Regions from separate parts of the Endozoicomonas lisbonensis genome, predicted to be linked through region 1. Evidence: predicted binding sites of a transcription regulator. Region 1 holds the regulator's gene; each other region holds the start of a gene.
The links. Region 1 encodes PhoB, which activates phosphate uptake and scavenging genes when phosphate is short. Its sites were predicted from a motif close to TGTCATANNNNTGTCANA; they were not measured.
Positions count from the first base shown of each region.

Region 2: V5J35_RS10250 (putative 2-aminoethylphosphonate ABC transporter substrate-binding protein) is a predicted target of PhoB. The motif match lies at 3,144-3,161, and genes of this name have one in related genera.
Region 3: V5J35_RS14275 (PhoX family protein) is a predicted target of PhoB. The motif match lies at 3,035-3,052, and genes of this name have one in related genera.
Region 4: V5J35_RS13295 (PstS family phosphate ABC transporter substrate-binding protein) is a predicted target of PhoB. The motif match lies at 1,704-1,721, and genes of this name have one in related genera.

Region 1 is NZ_JBEWTB010000002.1:2,237,981-2,242,682, reverse strand. Features, by position in the region: gene V5J35_RS11200 (DesA family fatty acid desaturase) at 1-118, shown strand, start outside; gene V5J35_RS11195 (H-NS family histone-like protein) at 353-769, shown strand; gene phoR (phosphate regulon sensor histidine kinase PhoR) at 852-2,165, opposite strand; gene phoB (phosphate regulon transcriptional regulator PhoB) at 2,199-2,888, opposite strand; gene ubiA (4-hydroxybenzoate octaprenyltransferase) at 3,026-3,934, opposite strand; gene V5J35_RS11175 (chorismate--pyruvate lyase family protein) at 4,001-4,561, opposite strand; gene V5J35_RS11170 (NCS2 family permease) at 4,702-4,702, opposite strand, start outside.
Region 2 is NZ_JBEWTB010000002.1:2,049,337-2,054,038, reverse strand. Features, by position in the region: gene V5J35_RS10260 (putative 2-aminoethylphosphonate ABC transporter permease subunit) at 1-706, opposite strand, end outside; gene V5J35_RS10255 (putative 2-aminoethylphosphonate ABC transporter ATP-binding protein) at 719-1,783, opposite strand; gene V5J35_RS10250 (putative 2-aminoethylphosphonate ABC transporter substrate-binding protein) at 2,027-3,049, opposite strand; gene V5J35_RS10245 (hypothetical protein) at 3,288-4,082, opposite strand; gene V5J35_RS10240 (UTRA domain-containing protein) at 4,529-4,702, opposite strand, start outside.
Region 3 is NZ_JBEWTB010000002.1:2,962,406-2,967,107, reverse strand. Features, by position in the region: gene dnaB (replicative DNA helicase) at 1-788, opposite strand, end outside; gene V5J35_RS14275 (PhoX family protein) at 876-2,909, opposite strand; gene rplI (50S ribosomal protein L9) at 3,147-3,593, opposite strand; gene V5J35_RS14265 (YybS family protein) at 3,610-4,494, opposite strand; gene rpsR (30S ribosomal protein S18) at 4,525-4,702, opposite strand, start outside.
Region 4 is NZ_JBEWTB010000002.1:2,700,704-2,705,405, reverse strand. Features, by position in the region: gene V5J35_RS13300 (Na+/H+ antiporter family protein) at 1-492, shown strand, start outside; gene V5J35_RS13295 (PstS family phosphate ABC transporter substrate-binding protein) at 567-1,541, opposite strand; gene V5J35_RS13290 (TRAP transporter small permease subunit) at 1,908-2,444, shown strand; gene V5J35_RS13285 (TRAP transporter large permease) at 2,437-3,819, shown strand; gene V5J35_RS13280 (acyl-CoA thioesterase) at 3,900-4,301, shown strand; gene V5J35_RS13275 (response regulator) at 4,291-4,692, opposite strand.

The sequences.
Region 1 (4,702 bases):
TGAAGCCTTAATTCAGTGGTGTCATGAAGCTGAAAGCAGTGGAATCAAAGTTCTGCAGGACTTTTCCAGAAGCCTGAAAACCTATACCCTGCCAGAACCAGCCTTAAAACAGGGGTGAATCCATCACAATTCTTTGAGGGCAATTCAGGGGATAAATAAAATATTTCTTTTTAAGTCAGCAAGGTTATATTGTATTCATTCAATTGCATATTTTTACATTTTTATTTTGTAAAATAGACTTGAATACTTCCATCAATTAAATCCTTGCTGTATAAATAAGGACACTTATATTAACACCCAAGTCCGTACAAACATAATTCGGATATTAAGTCAGATGAGGGAGTCATTTTAAATGAACGTTTTTGAAGAAATTCAACATCGCCTGAGCAGCAAAACCCGTATTCGTTCCCTGTTCAAAGATGTTCATGTCGAAGATCTGGAGCGCATCATTTCTCGCATGAACGACGTTCTTGCTGAAAAGCTGGAAGCTCGCGATAAAGAAGATGAAAAGCGCCAGGCCAAAATTGAAAGCATTGAAGCGATCAAGCAGATTATGAATGATCGCGGCGTATCCCTGGACGATTTGGGTGCTCTGGAACTGGAAGCCCCTAAAAAGCGTCGTAACATTCAGAAGTACACTTTTGAATACCAGACTGAAGCTGGTGACACCATTCAGTGGGAAGGCGCTACCACAGGCCGTCTGCCTCGCGACTTCCAGGCTTACCTGGACCGCACTGGCAAAAAACGCCTGGACTGTGTTGCTGAATAATTCTTTCAGCCATCACTGACAGTAAAAAGGGAGCCTTAGCTCCCTTTTTACGTTGGGCAACATTGATATTTCTGATCACTCATCAATCTGCGAAAGCCACCAGCCGTTTCCTGGGGAAATGACAGACAAACTTGCTGCCCTTGCCCGGATGACTACTGATACTGATCCGACCGCCGTGACGCAGCATAATATGCTTTACAATGGCTAGCCCCAGACCGGTTCCACCGGTTGCATGACTACGGCTCTTATCAACCCGGTAAAAACGCTCCGTTAATCGGGGAATATGGATTGGATCGATACCAATACCATTATCTTCCACCATTAAATGACCACGATCTTCGTCCTGCCACCAACGTACATAAATCTTGCCACCTGCCGGGGTATAGCGCACAGCATTGAACACCAGGTTCGAGAAGGCACTACGCAGCTCGTGAGCGCAACCGGCCAGTTCGGCGTCTTCAGGGCATTCCAGGTGAATCTTATGCTGGCTCTCCCCACTTAACGCCTTACTATCCTCAACAATGGCATGAAGCATCGGCAGCAGACTGACAGCGCTGTTCTCGTCGATTTCAGCGGCTTCCAGTTTGGAAAGCGTCAACAGATCCTGAACCAGTCCCTGCATACGCAGTGACTGCTCCTGCATACGGTTCATGGCCTTGCCCCATATTGGTGGAAGATCATGATCGTGTACACCGTCGATCAACGTTTCCAGATAGCCTGAGATCACCGTCAGTGGCGTTCTGAGTTCATGGGAAACGTTTGCCACAAAATCCTTACGCATGGTTTCCAGCTGCATAAGGCGGGTGACATCGCGGACAATGATCATGCGGTTGCCACGGCCATACACGGTGATATTCACTTCAATCTGGTACTCATCATTGAGCGGCGAGGGAATCTGCAGCGGTTTTTGATAACGACCCTGCTCAAAATAATCCACAAAGCGTGGATCACGCAGCAAATTGGTGACGGGCTGCCCCTGATCGTCGGGCTTCTTAAAGCCTAACAGCTCTTCTGCCGCAATGTTCCACCATTCAAGATTGTTATGACGATCCACCATGACCACCGCGTCTTTTAACGCGGCTGTCGATGACTGGATTCGATCTATAACGGTAGAGAGTTTGCGGCGGGCTCGTCCATGGTGCTTCTGAAGGCGATAGATTCCGTCGAATATCTCCCCCCACAGGCCTTTACTTTCAGGTGGTTCTTCGTTGCGGTCTTTGGCAGCATTCAGCCAGTCCAGCAACCGGAACAGCTCTTTAACACTCCAGAGGCAATAAGCTGCCAATACGAGAGAAAGCCCGAGAAAAGCGTTGCCCAGAAGCCAGCCAAGACAGAAGCCAATACTTGAAAACAACAGCATTCGGCTCAGGATGTAAGATTTGGTAATACTGGTCATTCCGGATCTTTTTTCGAGTGTTGATAAACAGCTTTAAACCTTTACCGAGAATCGGTAACCCGTACCACGAACCGTCTGTACAAAGCCTTCATAGTCTGATCCCAGAGCTTTGCGCAGCCGACGGATATGGACGTCGACGGTTCGTTCTTCCACGTACACATTGCCTCCCCAGACCTGATCCAGCAACTGCCCACGTGTGTAAGCCCGCTCCTGATGCGTCAGAAAGAACTGCAGCAACCGGTATTCAGTGGGTCCCATTTCCGCCGGGTTGCCGTTGATGCTGACCCGATGACTGACAGGGTCAAGTTCAAGACCTTTAATAACAATCGGGTTCTGGGAGTCCATCCCACCTGCACGACGCAAGACGGCTTTCAGGCGCGCAGCCAGCTCCCGTGGGGAGAAGGGTTTGACGATGTAATCGTCTGCGCCTGTTTCCAGCCCCTGAATTTTATGGTCTTCCTCGCCTTTTGCGGTCAGCATGACAATGGGTATCTCAGAGGTCAGCTCATTCCGTTTTAAACGACGTGCGAATTCAATGCCGGAGATATCCGGCAACATCCAGTCCAGCAAAATAAGGTCTGGTTTGTGATCGATAACATGAGCATGTGCCTGTTTGGCGTCAGCCGCTTCCAGACAGTTATAACCTGCCATTTCCAGAGCGACAGAGACCATTTCCCTGATTGGTTCTTCATCGTCTACGATGAGAATTGTTCTTCCTGACATGCCTGTTCACCTTTCTTGTCTCATCTGTTTCGGAACCTGGCAGCCTGTTTTGCCAGATAAAATCCCCATTTGCGCCATTACACAGCTCAAATGTTACAAACAGATGACACCTCTATCTTATGGAAGCTTAAAAAGGCTTAAACATAACCGAAAGCAATGCCCAAGAAAATGACGGCTCCTACCCAGTGGTTACTGAGAAACGCTTTAAAGCAGTCCATTCTTTCCCGATTTTGCGTTCGTAACTGCTGATGAACAAACAATCCTGCCGCAACCACCAGAGAACAATAAAAACTCAGGCCAAGACCTGCCTGAATACCGACCATTACTAATGTACCAAGAGCCAGGCATTGAAGGACGCCGATAATGATGTTGTCCAGCTCACCAAACAAAATAGCGGTCGACTTGATACCAATTTTCACATCATCATCACGATCCACCATGGCGTACTGGGTATCGTAACCTACCGTCCAGAACACGTTACCAAGAAACAATAACCAGCCAATCTGACTTATCGTTCCACTTTCTGCGGCGTAGGCCATGGGGATGGCCCAGCCAAAAGCGGCTCCCAGAACCACCTGAGGCAAGTGAGTAAAACGTTTGGCAAATGGATAAATAGCCGCAAGGGCAAGTCCACCCAGAGAAAGCATGATGGTCAGAAGGTTCGTAAGAAGAACCAGAACAAAAGACAGGGCGACCAGAAGCGAGAAAAAAAGCAAAGCCTCTTTTTCATTGATTTTTCCCGTTACCAGAGGGCGGTTGCTGGTTCTTTTTACACTGCCGTCATAGTGGCGATCCGCATAATCGTTGATGACACAGCCGGCACTGCGCATCAGAACCACTCCGGCAATAAAAATTAACAGGTTTTTCAGGCTGGGCAGACCTTCTGCTGCCATCCACAATGCCCAAAGGGTGGGCCATAACAAGAGGTAGATGCCAATAGGGCGATCCAGCCGACACAGCTGGACAAAATCCTTTATGCGGGGGTAGCGGGCCGAAAAAGATTGAAGGTTGAAAGAGTCCCCCGCCAGTTTTTTAAGGTACGTCATGATGATTGTCATTGTTGCAACTGGCTTGGGTTTCAGTCTAACAGGTTAGACTTTCTATAAGTACTCTTACATAAGCTCTGGATTGTATTCCGGTAAAAAAACTTCGCAAACCGAAATAGCTTTACCATTCAGGAAAAACTGTGAGCGCCTTCCCCAGGCACTTTCTTCCTTATATGGTCGATCTAAATGCAGGTTAAACTGGCAGGCAGGCAGTTCATCAATCTCAATCTGACCCCGTTTGAGTGACGGCTGGTTAAACAGAAACTCTCCCAGCGGGCGTTCCCCCAGCTCCAGCAATTCCCGGTTTTCCCCGGTCAGGCTACTGGCTGGCAAAACACTTCTGGCAAACACAGCGGGGTGGTCATCGACAATCAGTAACACTTCCCGAATGCTTGCCATTTCATGACGGCACCCAAGAAATTCCAGCTCTGAACGGGAGGGAACGCCCCATTCATGCCTCAGCACTTTGACCCGGAACTGTCTGGTACACATGGACTTCAGGCGTTGAGTCAGAGAACCGGAATCAAGCAGCCAACTTCTGTAGGGTTCCGGAATGCTCTTCATACACTCATCGGTCAGGACTGGTTTGGGTTGCCAGGTCTGGTGAGCGAAATCTATAAACGGCATTTGTTGTATTCATCTGATCTGCTGGCTATCCCAGACACAATAGCACTTAAAGGCAGGGTTCTGTAGGGTAATTCTTTTGAAGTTCTTTTGAAGAGCAAGGTGTGCAGAACGCACACCTTGTGAAGAGGGGAAGCTGAAGTT
Region 2 (4,702 bases), 190 kb from region 1:
AATCGGTCACCACCAGGGTAAAGACAACGGTGATGGTACTGATCAGGCCAAACTTCACAGCAGGCAGGGTAACGGTCATAAAGGTTTTAAACGGCGATGCACGCATAACCCGGGCGGCTTCGTACAGACGGGCATCGGACGTAGACAGTGCGGTAGAAAGAATCAGAACGGCATGTGGGAAGGTCCAGAACACCAGACCCAGTACAATCCCCGGCAGGCCGTACACCGAATGACCAAACAGCAGTTCTCTGGCGATACCCTGATTACCAAACAGGTAAATCATACTGATTGCTGGCAGCAGGGAGGGCGCCAGAATGGGCAGCATGCCCAGAACCTTAAACACCGTTTTAAAAGGCATGCAGGTTCGTGTCAGTCCAAAGGCAAACAGGAAAGCCAGTGACACTACAATGCCCGTTACAATAAAACCCAGTTTCAGGGTGTTGGTGATGGATTGTGTCATTACCCGGCTGGACAGGTATTCGGAAAAGTTTGCCAGGCCCACAAACTGGCCGGAGGTGTCCTGAACACTTCGAACCAGCATGGTGAGCAGTGGCAACAGAAGCGTCAGCACCAGCCAGAGTGTGATCAGTGCCACGATGACTGCGACAATAGCCCGGTTCCGGCTAAAGCCTGCCAGCCATGACTGCAGGGCTGATGGACGATGATTCATTGCGGAGGCTGTATTGGTACTGCTGATAATATTCATAGGGTGTAATCCTCAGAAAGCCTCTGGTGGAAACACATGAATGTGTTGTTCCTGCAGCACAATGCTTGATGGGCTACCCGGACTGATCGCAAGGCCAGACAGCTGGTGAATGGGGACATCGACCTTTATGTTTTTGCGACTCTTCCAGCCTCTTGGACTGCATTCTGCCCTTACGAACGTACCCTGAAATTCCATACTTTCAACCGTAACAGGCAGTTCAGAGGTTCCCTCACCGAACATCAGGTCTTCCGGGCGAATGCCCAACAGAACTCTGTCATTCTGGCGGCAGATGGGATCGACGGCAACCGTCGTATCACCCACATGGGTTTCATTGTGGTGGTCAACAATACCGTCAAGAAAATTCATGGAACCGACAAATTCAGCAACAAACCGGGACGCAGGTTTCTGATAAATGGCTTTTGACGTTCCCACCTGTTCGATATGGCCATGGTTCATAACAACAATCCGGTCAGCCATCGCCATGGCTTCTTCCTGATCGTGAGTCACCATAACGGTGGTAATGCCAAGGCGTTTTTGCAGGGATCGGATCGACTCACGCAGTTTGACACGAACCCTGGCATCCAGTGCAGACAGAGGTTCGTCCAGCAACAGAAGACCCGGAGACAGTGCCAGGGCTCTTGCCAGGGCAACACGCTGCTGTTGTCCACCGGACAGTTGTCCGGGATATTTATGCCCGGAATCCGGCAGACCAACGGTTTCCAGCCATTCGTTAACCAGTACATGAACATCGGACTGGGACTTGCCCTGGTTACGCAGACCAAAAGCGATGTTGTCGTATACCGTCAGGTTCGGGAATAAGGCATAGGACTGGAAAACAATTCCAAAATCACGTTTTTCAGGAGGCAGCAGAGAGATCTCTTTGCCATCCTGCCAGATTTCACCTTTCTGACACTCTTCAAGACCAGCAATCATTCGTAACAGTGTGGTTTTGCCACAGCCAGAGGGACCGAGGAAGCAGATGAACTCACCTTGTTCAATGTCCAGTGATATATCTTCCAGCGCGGTGAACTGGCCAAACTTTTTGCCCAGATTACGAATGGAAAGGAATGATTGCATGGTTGAAGCCCTGGCAGAAAACAGACAAATACTTTCAATAGTTAATACCAATTTCACCTTCTAAACATGAATTGCGCAGCCATTTTGAACAGCTGGTCTGCGTTGGAATTCCTCGCAATAGCTAGCTATTACTCGTCATTCCGTCTTGCCCAGCAGTCCAAAATAACTTGCTCATGGTCATATTTAGAAGGCGGAATTGGTATAAGCCCCCGAGACAGCGGGGGCCAGCCTTTCATCAAACGATCAGGATTTTGGTTCAGACTTGTAGTCGAAGCGTTCGGACCACTCTTTCAGAACCTTGTTACGACCTGTTGCCATGGCGTTGAAGTCCATACTGACCATAGAGCTTTCAACATCCGGGTAGTTTGGAACGTCTTTGGAGACTTCCTTGTGTCCCACCACGGCATAAGCTTCAACGTACTGCTGGTTAGCCTGAAGCGTCAGGGACCAGTCAACCAGACGCTGTGCAGCCTCTTTATTTGAAGTGCCGCTGACCAGACCTACCGATTCTACGTCCCAGCCAATACCACCTTCTGGCAGAATCAGATCCAGGGGGGCCCCCTGGGATTTCAGCTGAGCGCCACGAATCGCCTGGGAAATACCAATCGCCACTTCACCCATGGCAGCCTGAACGCAGGGCTTGGAACCGGAATGGGTATACTGGGCAATGTTGTTGTGCAGTCTGGTCATGTAATTCCAGCCCTGCTCTTCACCTTTGCTTTGCAGCCAGGCCGATACCTGCATGTAACCGGTGCCGGATGAAGCCGGGTTAGGCATGGATATCTTGCCCTGATAAACCGGGTCCAGCAGGTCTTCCCAGGATGTTGGTTTTGGCAGGTTCTGGGCTTTGGCAACCGCTTCGTTAAAGCAGACAGCATTGAAGAATGCCTGGTTTCCGAACCACGCCTGATTCGCTTCCGGGTCGTTCAGTTCGGCTTTGATGTCATTTAGCCCTTTTGGTGTGTAAGCAGCCAGCACTCCTTCGTTTTTCAGCAGCGCCATGCTGGAACCTGCCAGCCCCCAGACCACATCGGCACGATTGTTGTCTTTTTCTGCCAGCAGTTTCGCAGTCATGATACCGGTAGAGTCACGTACCCAGCGAATACTGATGTCCGGGTTTTCTTTTTCAAAGGCGTTTTTGTAGCGTGCCAGCAGGTCAGTTTCGAATGCGGTGTAGACGGTCAGTTCAACAGGCTTTGCAGCGAGTACAGCAGAGCTGATCAGCGAGGTGGCTGCAAGAGCCAGAGCGGTCAGAGACTTTTTCATTGGAGGTTTTCCTCAGATCGAATGCTTTAAAAACTTCAAGTACTTACAGCCAACTGGTACAGACCAGATTTTGATATTGATCTTAGGGAAGGAATATGACCGAAATGTGACACTTGCATTTCAGTGCTGTTAATTTTGCCGGAAATTGAATAGGAGTGTGAAAGAGTAGACGGAAAAACAGGGTGTGGAAATACTAGCGAATGCGTAAACCCCGGGTTAATGGTTTTGATGTGAGGTATTACCAGGGTAATCCCGGAAGGTCCAGGTGATCCTGATCCTGATTCGGAATCCTCAGAGGCGTATTTGCGCCATTCACTGTGCGTATGCTGTGTATTGTATCCGGATACCAGTCCTGTAATGGAAAGTATTTCGTAGACACCTCGACCGTGACATTCTGGTTAGCCGCAAGGGCGTCTTCCGCAAACTTGCATCCTTCTTCCGTGTATATATTCAGATGATTTATATTGGGCTTTTTTTCATGGATAGTTCTTGTCTTCGTTCTGTATTGTGGTTGTCCTTTCTGATCTGAACCAGTGTATACCCGATCGTAAACATACTTCTTCTCAATTTTCTCTCCCCCTTCGTGTAAATCCGCAGTGCAAAGCTTTGATCCGAATGATCCCCATCGAAATACCCTGACAAATTTTCCCGAGCGAACACTAACGCCATAACTGCCAAATCCGATGTAACTTTCATCTTTGTAGAAATTGCCATAGCTGTTAAAAGAGTCGCTTTGTGTGAAGTTGGACACATCGGACACATCGGTAGCAAAAGCACTTGCTCCATAAAAAAGCCACATGTAAGGGGCTGAGAGCGGAATGGGGCTGACATAATGAAGGATCACTTGTTTATTGGGTGGCGTATTAACCAGTTTGTTGTATATCGGATTCAGTTTGTCCTTAACAGAAAACTGAAACTGTTTGGTTGGGTAGAATCGATCGAGTGATATACCGCCACCCAGTAAAAAATTTATAACTACAGGTTTAATAAAAAAACCTGATATTTCGACCCTGCTCAGTTGACCAATAACCATCCCTTCCTGATGATAGCCAGTATCACGTCCTAAAACCGGAGACGATAAAGCGGGAGGTGAAAGAAATAATACAAGCACCATTATTATTAAGCAGTGGGAGTTGATTTTATCAGACCAAACCTGACCTGATGTCCATTTGCAAAGGTTGAATAATATGCGCCAGACGGAAAAGACAAAAAGATTCCGAATCATTATCTGACTCCAATTACAGAGGTTAATTATTACTAAGCAAAAGGACTATAGAAATGAATATTTGGAGGCGGCATAGCGAAGTATGTTTCGTTCATACTCAGTTCATTGCAAAGTATGTTTCGTTCATATTCAGTTCATTATTGATTTTCAGAGCAATGGTTCTGACTTAATACTTCATCCCTGAAATATTAAGGTTTCCCAGAAAGAAAATTAAAAGAGCATGATTCTATTTGTATTGAGCAGCACTGAATGACCTACTTCCGGGCCTGGGCGGTGATTACAATGGCGTCCTGTCGCCAGTACTCAAAGTCACAATCAATGAGGCGTTTTTTCTTGTCGTGATTGATCCGGGTAACCAGTAAACCTGAACTGCCGGAAGTTACCTTCAGATGGGTAGCGGCTTCGTCATGAATGCCGACAGGGTACAG
Region 3 (4,702 bases), 720 kb from region 1:
AGTGACAGCAGTGAACCAGACTGCCGGGCAACAATATCATCAATCTTAACCAGCTCACCGGATTCAGGATCAAGCACGCGGCTACCAGAAACGATGCACTTACCCATCGATGGACGCGCTGCAACAATCACCATATCAGACGGCTGCATACCTGACGTCATATTATCCAGATCGGCAAAACCGGTGGTGATACCAGTAATGGCATCTCCGGCATTAAACAGTTCATCAATCTTCTTGACGGTGTTATCAAGAATTTCACGAACCCCTTGGGGGCCACCGGTTTTAGGACGCTCTTCAGCAATGTTAAAAACCAGACGCTCCGCTTCGTCCAGTACATCCTGGCTGTTCAGGCCTTCCGGGTTATAGGCTCTTTCAGTAATTTTCTGGCTGATTTGAATCAGCTTGCGAAGCACAGAGCGTTCCTGAATGATCGTGGCATAGGCTTCAATATTGGCGATACCTGCCACACTGGACACCAGCTCAGTGATGTAGAGCATGCCACCGGCATCGTCCAGATCACCCTGACGGTCCAGGGTGTCAGCCAGCGTCAGAGGATCAAAAGGCAGGCTTTCATTGGCAGATTTTGCCATGGCCGAATAGATGATTCGATGGCGGGGATGGTAGAAATCATCACTCGTTACCTTATCCCCCACCTTGTCCCAGGCTTCATTGTCCAACAGCAGACCACCCAGTACAGACTGTTCCGCCTCGATGGAATGGGGCGGAGTCTTCAGGTTTACAGTCGCTTCATCAATGGGTAATTCAGCTTCTTGCAGGGTGCTTTGCATGGCCACAATAAACAGGTTGTCAGTTGACTCTACAGAATACCGCAACTCGGCTTTTGTAGACAGACTGAACAGGCCAGGTAACTCAATCTAAACACCAATTTCACCACCATCGTCCTTCATAATAACCACAGTTGACGCTCTTGGTCTTACAGAGACCCCGACAGGTGTCTCTTCAGCAGCATTTCTGCTGTAAGGCCAGTTTGACGGATGCTGAATATTAACAAAGAAGTTTTTATTGTCCCCTGTGAAGGCAAGGCCGGTCACTTCACAACCATTAGGACCAACAAAAAACCGCCGCAGTTGATCCTGATTACCACCATCAACCACAGGCTCGCCGGAGTCGGCACTACCGAGCCTGGATGGAATCACAGCCAGCATCTGGTCGTTAGTGTTTTCTGTTACTTCATCAGCACCGTTGTCGGTCTGAACCCAGAGGATACCGCGACTATCAAAGATCAAACCGTCCGGGCTGGCAAATTCATTCCGTTCCGTTAAACCTGACAGATTGGTTGCACTGTCGCCACTGGCTGGCGATCCAAAGACAAAGAAATCCCAGGCAAACTCTGTCGCTGCTGCACCTTCCTGCCAGCGAATGATATGACCAAATTTGTTGTTGGTTCTCGGGTTTGCCGCATTAACTTCTGTACGACTGGTGTTATTCGTCAAAGTGACATAAACCAGGCCGGTATCAGGGTCCACTGCTGTCCATTCCGGGCGATCCATTGGCGTTGCCCCAACAGCATCCCCTGCCCATGGACAGTTAAGAATAATTTCTGCCTGAGAACCAACCACTTCTCCCAGAGTCTGTCCCGACGTCGTTACCGTGCTTTCCAGCAAAGGAATCCATTCACCTTTACCCTCTTCATTAAACCGGGCAACGAACAAAATACCATCGTCCATATATTCTGAGCCAACACTGAGCCGGTCAATCCGGCTGGCATCAGCAGGGTTCCACAGCTTAGTCGACACATACTTATAGATATACTCGAAGCGTCCGTCATGTCCGGTGTAAAAAACCACGGGCTTCCCTGTTTCCAGCTTGCCAAAAGTGACGTCCTCGTGGCGGAAACGCCCAAGAGCTGTGCGCTTAACGGCACGGGAAGCAGGGTTGTAAGGATCAATTTCGACAACATAACCATGGCCATTGGCTTCGTTGCGGAAGTCTTGTGTGGCATCGGTACCTGAAGGCGTTACATTGAACTGGGTAAACTCGTCGTATAAACCGTCTTCAGCTGTCTCCCAGCTATAACGAGTACCTGATGCCGGAATGCCCATTCTTACCTGACCTGCGTCCTGTGTGCCACTATTCACAAAGATAAAAGGCCAGTTCTCTTCACAGGTAAGATAGGTTCCCCAGGGCGTATAACCGTTACCACAGTTGTTATTGGTGCCTCTGGCAATATTCTCAACGCCCCGGCCTGTCGTGTATTTAGTGACCAGCAAACCACTGCCTGCAACCGGTCCGGTTACATCCATTTCAGTCGCAGAGGTGATTCGACGATTATAAGAACTGTCCGTCACTACATCCCAGACGCCGTCTACCCGTCTGATATGCACCACTGAAACACCGTGAGCATTGATTTCCTTACGAACTTCTTCGGCCGGACGTTTACCTGCGACCTCTGTAGCACCGGCAGGATGCAACGCACTCTGGTCAATATATTCATGGTTAATACACAGCAAACCTTCTGTATCGCTACCGTTCAGTGGAAAAAAGTGCATGCCATCATGATGCATGCCCACTGCGTTCAGCTGGTCTTGTGACGTATTACTTCCGTCGTCTTTCCAGGAATTCGCCTGACTGTTTAACGGTGTTCCCCACGGAGCCAGAACCTGTGCGCTGTAACCAGCAGCAACCGCCACTGCGTTCAGCCTGGCACCGGGGATGGATTCAAAGCCCAGCTTTAATTCGGGTTCGGGTGTCACATCATCGGCATCTGAGGAATTGGAAGAATTCAGCTCACAGCCTGCCAGCCCCATACCCGATAAAAAGCCCAGTGCCGCCAGACCGATTCCACCACGCAAAATACCACGCCGGCTCAGCTCAGTATCCAGCACCGCTGACATTGGTCGGTTCTTGCTGTTGTTATAAATCGTTGGATCAGAGGTTTCCCGGCTCATTGTTTTTCACCCTTATTGTGTTTATAGCTATTATTTTTTTGTATGAAGAGTTGGTTTGAGGTTCTTATTATTCAGATCAGGCTGTAGTGGGTCGGGTTAATTAAACGGCAGCAATGTGTCAGACAGGTGACTAATAAATGAAAGAAATATTTTAATTAACCCCTCATTTTTACCAGGCAAAAAAAATGCCCGCAGAAACCTGCGGGCATTTTTCATCAGGGCGTATTGAGTCTGAAATTACTCAGCTTCAATGAATACCTTGATAGCAGCAGCAACGTCAGTGTGCAGCTGGATAGCCACGTCGTATTCGCCAGTTGCGCGAATAGGACCTTCTGGCATACGGATTTCGCTCTTGGCTACAGCAACACCAGCAGAGGTGATGGCTTCAGCCAGGTCGCGAGGACCGATAGAACCGAACAGCTTACCTTCGTCGCCTGCCTTAGCAGTCAGGGTCAGTTCGATTTCTGCCATTTCAGCAGCGCGCTTCTCAGCACCAACCAGCTTCTCGGAAGCTGCTTTTTCCAGTTCAGCACGACGAGCTTCGAAAGCAGCTACGTTGTCTTTAGTAGCTGGAACAGCTTTGCTGAATGGGATCAGGAAGTTACGACCGTAACCAGCTTTAACGGTTACCTTGTCGCCCAGATCGCCCAGATTGGCGATTTTCTCAAGCAGGATAACGTCCATCGCTAACCTCTTACCTTTATTTTGGCCCGTTCTGTGCAATTCGGTTTGCCGCCCTTCGGCGGAAATCAAACACGCTGTCAAAACAGGCTGTCAAAACAATAACCGGGTATGCCAGTTGCGTGACGAAAATCAGCAACATATACATGCCTACCAGCCAGAAGCTTCCCAACTGTTTCAGGTTTACCAGCCCGTGAACGAGGGCAACACCTGCAATAAACAGTGGCAGCGAAGCTATTGGAATCAACGCTGTCAACACAGGTGACAGGGTTGTTCCTCCCAGAGTCAGGGCCAGCAAAGCAATGCTGGCAACAGGTGGCAGTATCAGCTGGCGGAACTCTTTACCGAACCCGCCAGGGTTGTATAACGCTGACTGCCAGGCTCGCGCCAGGACCAGCGACAACACACTGCTTGCCAGGGTAAACCAGGCAAGCATTCCTACCACGCCGTACTCAACTAACGGTTTCAGCTGAGTTCCTATGTCGACCGTGCTCTCTGCACCCTGCCCCGGCAGAATCTTCACAAGAAGACCCATCACTGCCTCGGTGAGCAGGGCGATTTGCTGCGGTGCCAGCTGGAACAGTGAAAGAGCCATTGCTCCCCCAACCGGAACCAGCGCCAGGAGTGTCTTCGGCCAGGAAACCGTCTGGCGTAATGTACAGGCCAGTATCGTAGTCGATACCAGACCTGTTATTACGTTGAACTGACCAGCGGCTGCCCAGCCTATCGCCGGAAGCAGAGCCCACATCAGCAGTTTCAGACCATGGTCAATACCGCGTCGCAGTATCACCAGGGCAATAACGGCTGAACTGAGCCAGAACAACATTGGGATGCTGGCAAACAACACGGCCAAAAACAGTGCCTGTCCGGGGCCACGCATTGCATAATTTGCCAGTCCACGCATTAGCTATACCTTAGTTCCAATTACCGGATATCAGTGACGATCGGTGAATGGCAGCAGTGCCACGTAACGAGCGCGTTTGATAGCAGTAGCCAGCTGACGCTGGTAACGAGCCTTAGTACCGGTAATACGGCTAGGTACGATCTTACCAGTTTCAGAAATGTAGGCTTTCAGGGTGTTCAGATCTTTGTAATCGATCTCTTTCACGCCT
Region 4 (4,702 bases), 460 kb from region 1:
TGCTGGCGTGAAGCGGATGACGTGTTTGCCCAGGGTCTGCGGATGATGGCCGCCTGTGGTTTTATCATGATCTCCGCAGCCGGTTTTGCCGAAGTATTGCGTACCACCGGTGACATTCCGGTTCTGGTGAACATGGTTGAAAATCTTGTGGGCGGGAGTCAGCCGCTGGCGGCCTTTATGATGCTGCTGGTTGGTCTGCTGATCACCATGGGTATCGGCTCCTCCTTCTCCACAGTGCCTATCATCGCTACCCTGTACGTCCCTCTGGCTATGGCGCTGGGCTTTTCGCCACTGGCAACTGCTGCACTGGTAGGTACTGCAGGTGGTCTGGGTGATGCGGGCTCTCCGGCGTCTGACTCCACCATTGGCCCAACAGCAGGTCTGAATGCTGATGGACAGCACGACCACATTCGCGACTCTGTTCTTCCGACCTTCCTGCACTACAACCTGCCAATGATTATCTTTGGCTGGATTGCGGCAATGGTGCTGTAAAAACACTGAATAAAAAAGTCCCCGCACTGCCTCAGGCATGCGGGGACTTTTTTTATCTCAGCAAACTGGAGTGATCAGAGTTCCAGCTCACTCAGGTATTTTTCAACGACAGTGGTTGGCAGTGGAATATAACCATCCTTAACCACTACTTCCTGTCCCTGACGGGACAGAACCATCTTCAGGAATTCACGCTCCAGCGGAGGTAACGCCCTGTTTGGCTGCTTGTTCACGTAAACATACAGGAAGCGGGCCAGAGGGTAACTGCTGTTTACGGCATTAGCTGGCGTTGCATCAACAAATTCACCACCGTCTTTCTTCGCCAGAGGCACAGTACGGACGCTGGACGTCTTGTAACCGATGCCCGAATAACCAAGTCCGTTGATGGAGGCTGAAACTGACTGCACGACAGATGCCGAACCGGGCTGTTCGTTGACATTGTTGCGGAAATCACCTTTACACAGTGCCACTTTCTTGAAGTACCCATAGGTTCCGGATACAGAGTTGCGTCCGTAAAGCTGGATAGAACGATTTTTCCAGGAACCTTCCAGACCTGTCTGTCCCCAGGTGGTGATGTTCTGGTCGCCACCACACCGGCGGGTTGTGGAGAAGATAGCGTCCACCTGCGCCATGGTCAGCCCCTTGATGGGGTTGTCCTTGTTAACAAAGACGGCCAGGGCATCAATCGCTACAGGAACCGGCGTAGGCTTGTAACCGTAACGCTTTTCAAAAGCCTCCAGCTCTTTATCCTTCATCTTGCGGCTCATGGGGCCAATGTTGGAAGTGCCTTCCGTCAGGGCAGGAGGCGCAGTCGAAGAACCGGCAGCCTGAATCTGTACGTTGACGTTCGGGTATTCGCGTTTGAAGTCTTCAGCCCAGAGGGTCATCAGGTTGGCCAGAGTGTCGGAACCAACGCTGGACAGGTTTCCGGATACGCCACTGGATTTTTTATAGACCGGCATATCGGCGTCGATCTGGCTGGCCACTGCGGTCTGCATTCCTGCAACTCCTGTTACCAGAGCCACAGCAGTGATGAGCGCTTTCAGTTTCATTGATAGTCTCTCCTAAGAGGGTTCTTGTTATTCGCTGCGGTTCCATTCCGCGATAGAGACGATACAGACCCAACAGTCATGAACGAATTCGTCTGCACTGCAGGCATGGACAAATGTTCATGGAAATAAGATTGTCTGATGGCTGAAATCATAGGGAGGGAATATGACAATATTGTGACCTGCAGAAAAACGAACCGTCAATAGCTAACAAACCTGTGCATCGTTTTGCAGATTCAGGTGGTGACTGGGTATAATCAATGGCAAAAATTACAGTATTCAGATAACGACAGAAATGTAATTTTCAAGACTTTACCATCTAACGGTCATGGTAAAGCCACAATAACAATAATAAATCAGGGGCATCTCATGAAATCCGGCTGGATTATGCTGCACAGAGTTGTAGCCGGGATCGATCAGTTGACGGAAAAAACCGGTCAGCTGATCAGTTGGTTTAACCTCTTACTGGTTTTATCTGTCTGTCTTGTTGTTTTGCTGCGTTACTTTCTTAATGTTGGCTCTATTGCCCTGCAGGAAACTGCCATGTACTTCCATGCGCTGATCTTTCTGGGAGCCAGTGGTTACACCCTTAAACACCAGGAACACGTCAGAGTTGATGTATTTTACCGGCGCATGTCGCCAAAAGGTCAGGCCCTGGTGAACAGTATGGGTACGCTATTTCTGCTCATTCCTGTTTGCCTGTTCATTGGGTTTATGAGCTGGGAATACGTCATGCAGTCCTGGAGCATTATGGAAACCTCCACGGACCCGGGAGGCTTGCCCGCTGTTTTCCTGCTGAAAAGCCTGATCCTGTGTCTGGCCTTCACCCTGTTTTTACAGGGCATTGCTGAACTCCTCCGCTCGTTAATGCTACTGGCTGATGTTCAGGAGGTGCAGCATGGCTGAGTTTATCCCCCTGATTATGTTCGCCTGTGTCTGCGCTGTGCTGATGATTGGCTATCCGGTCGCTTTTTCCCTGGCAGGAACCGCCCTGATTTTCGCAGCCATCGGTACACTGACAGGATACTTTGACGGCTCTTTCCTGACAGCCTTACCCAGTCGTTTATTTGGAATTATTGGCAACCAGACGTTACTGGCGGTTCCACTGTTTGTTTTTATGGGTGTCATGCTGGAAAAATCCAGAGTCGCAGAAAACCTGCTGGAAAGCATGGCCCGGCTCTTTGGTCAGCTGCGTGGGGGGCTGGGGCTTTCCGTAACAGTGGTGGGTATGTTGTTAGCAGCCAGTACCGGTATTGTCGGTGCCACAGTGGTCACCATGGGGCTGTTATCGCTACCGACCATGCTGCGCAGAGGCTATTCTGCCCAGCTGGCGACCGGCACTATCTGTGCAACAGGCAGCCTTGGACAGATTATCCCTCCTTCCATCGCACTGGTTTTGTTAGGTGACGTGTTGTCCACCGCTTATCAGCAGGCTCAGCTGAATATGGGAATTTTCTCTCCCAAAACCGTATCGGTTGGCGACCTGTTTGTGGGAGCGTTGATTCCGGGGTTACTGCTGGTGCTGGCTTACTCTGTGTACGTCATGGTGGTGGCATGGCTGAAGCCTGAATCAGCGCCAGCGTTAACCGATGAGGAGATTAAACAGTTTGATGAAAGCAGCCAGACCTCATTATTGATGACGCTGCTGCCTCCGGTACTGCTGATTATCGTCGTACTCGGGTCTATCCTCACTGGCATTGCCACACCCACAGAAGCTGCAGGCGTCGGCGCTTCAGGTGCTATTGCCCTTGCCGCTGCCCGACGACAGATTCATCGAGAGATTCTGTATGAAGTGGTGACCTGTACCACCAAAATCACCTGTATGGTGTTCCTGATTCTTATCGGGGCATCGGTGTTTTCGCTGGTATTCCGGGGCTTTGGTGGTGAAGAACTGATCCAGTCTCTGTTTGAAAGCCTGCCCGGCGGTGTTTTCACAGCGGTACTGCTGGTGATGGTGGTAATGTTCCTGCTCGGCTTTATTCTTGATTTTATTGAAATCACCTTTGTTATCGTGCCAATGGTGGGACCCGTCCTGCTGGCTATGGGCGTAGACCCGGTCTGGCTTGGCATTATGATTGCTGTTAACTTACAGACCTCTTTTTTAACCCCCCCTTTTGGCTTTGCCCTGTTTTACCTGCGAGGGGTTGCTCCAGAAGAGGTGGCAACAGCGGATATCTACAAAGGCGTTGTGCCTTTTATAGCCATTCAGCTGATCATGCTGATCGCACTGGCAGTCTGGCCACAGCTGGCCACCTGGCTGCCAGCACAAATCTATGGCTGATGCACCATAAAACGATTTATGTTAAAAGAGCAAAAGCTGAACCCGCAGCAGAAAATAAGAAGAAGACCGGGAGAGAATGAATGAATCTCGTGAACGATGACAATCCTGTACCTCAGGGGGAACTGACTCTGAAGGTACTGGCGGATAGCCAGTCCACCAATTACACCGGCGATGTGTTTGCTGGCTGGGTAGCGATGAATGTCGACCAGGCTGGGGAAATTCAGGCCAGAAAAGTCGCCAGAGGCAGGGTCGTTACGGTCAGCATTGGTGCTATGAGCTTTATGCGGCCGGTACAGATTGGTGACATTATTGGCTTGTACAGCCGGGTAACTGAAGTGGGCAAAACATCCATCCGGGTGATTGTGGAAGCCTGGATAGAGAACGACAACGGCGACTCGGTTTCGCAGAAAAAGCTGACAGATACCTCAATGGTCTTTGTGGCGGTTGATGGCTCAGGCAGTACTCAGCGCATTAACCGTTGAGTTTGTCAGACCAGCGTTGTAACAGCCCGGTCATTTTATCAACCGTCACGGGCTTGTCGATGAAATCATCCATGCCGGCCTGTTGAAAAGCCTGTTGGTCTTCATCCGTAGCGTTAGCGGTAAAAGCAATAATAGGGATCCGGTCGTAAGGCTGGCCGGATGCCCTGATGGTTCGGGTGGCTTCCATGCCATCCATAACCGGCATGATGCAATCCATCAACACCAGATCGAATGATTCCTGCGCTACTTTCTGAACGGCAGCTTCTCCATTATCCACGATGACCACAGAGCAACCCAGTTTTTCCAGCAGTGTCTGCGCCACCATCTGATTGACCGAATTGTCTTCTACTACCAGGATATGGAGTTTAAAGTCAGGCAGTGTTTCTGACAATGGATAGCCC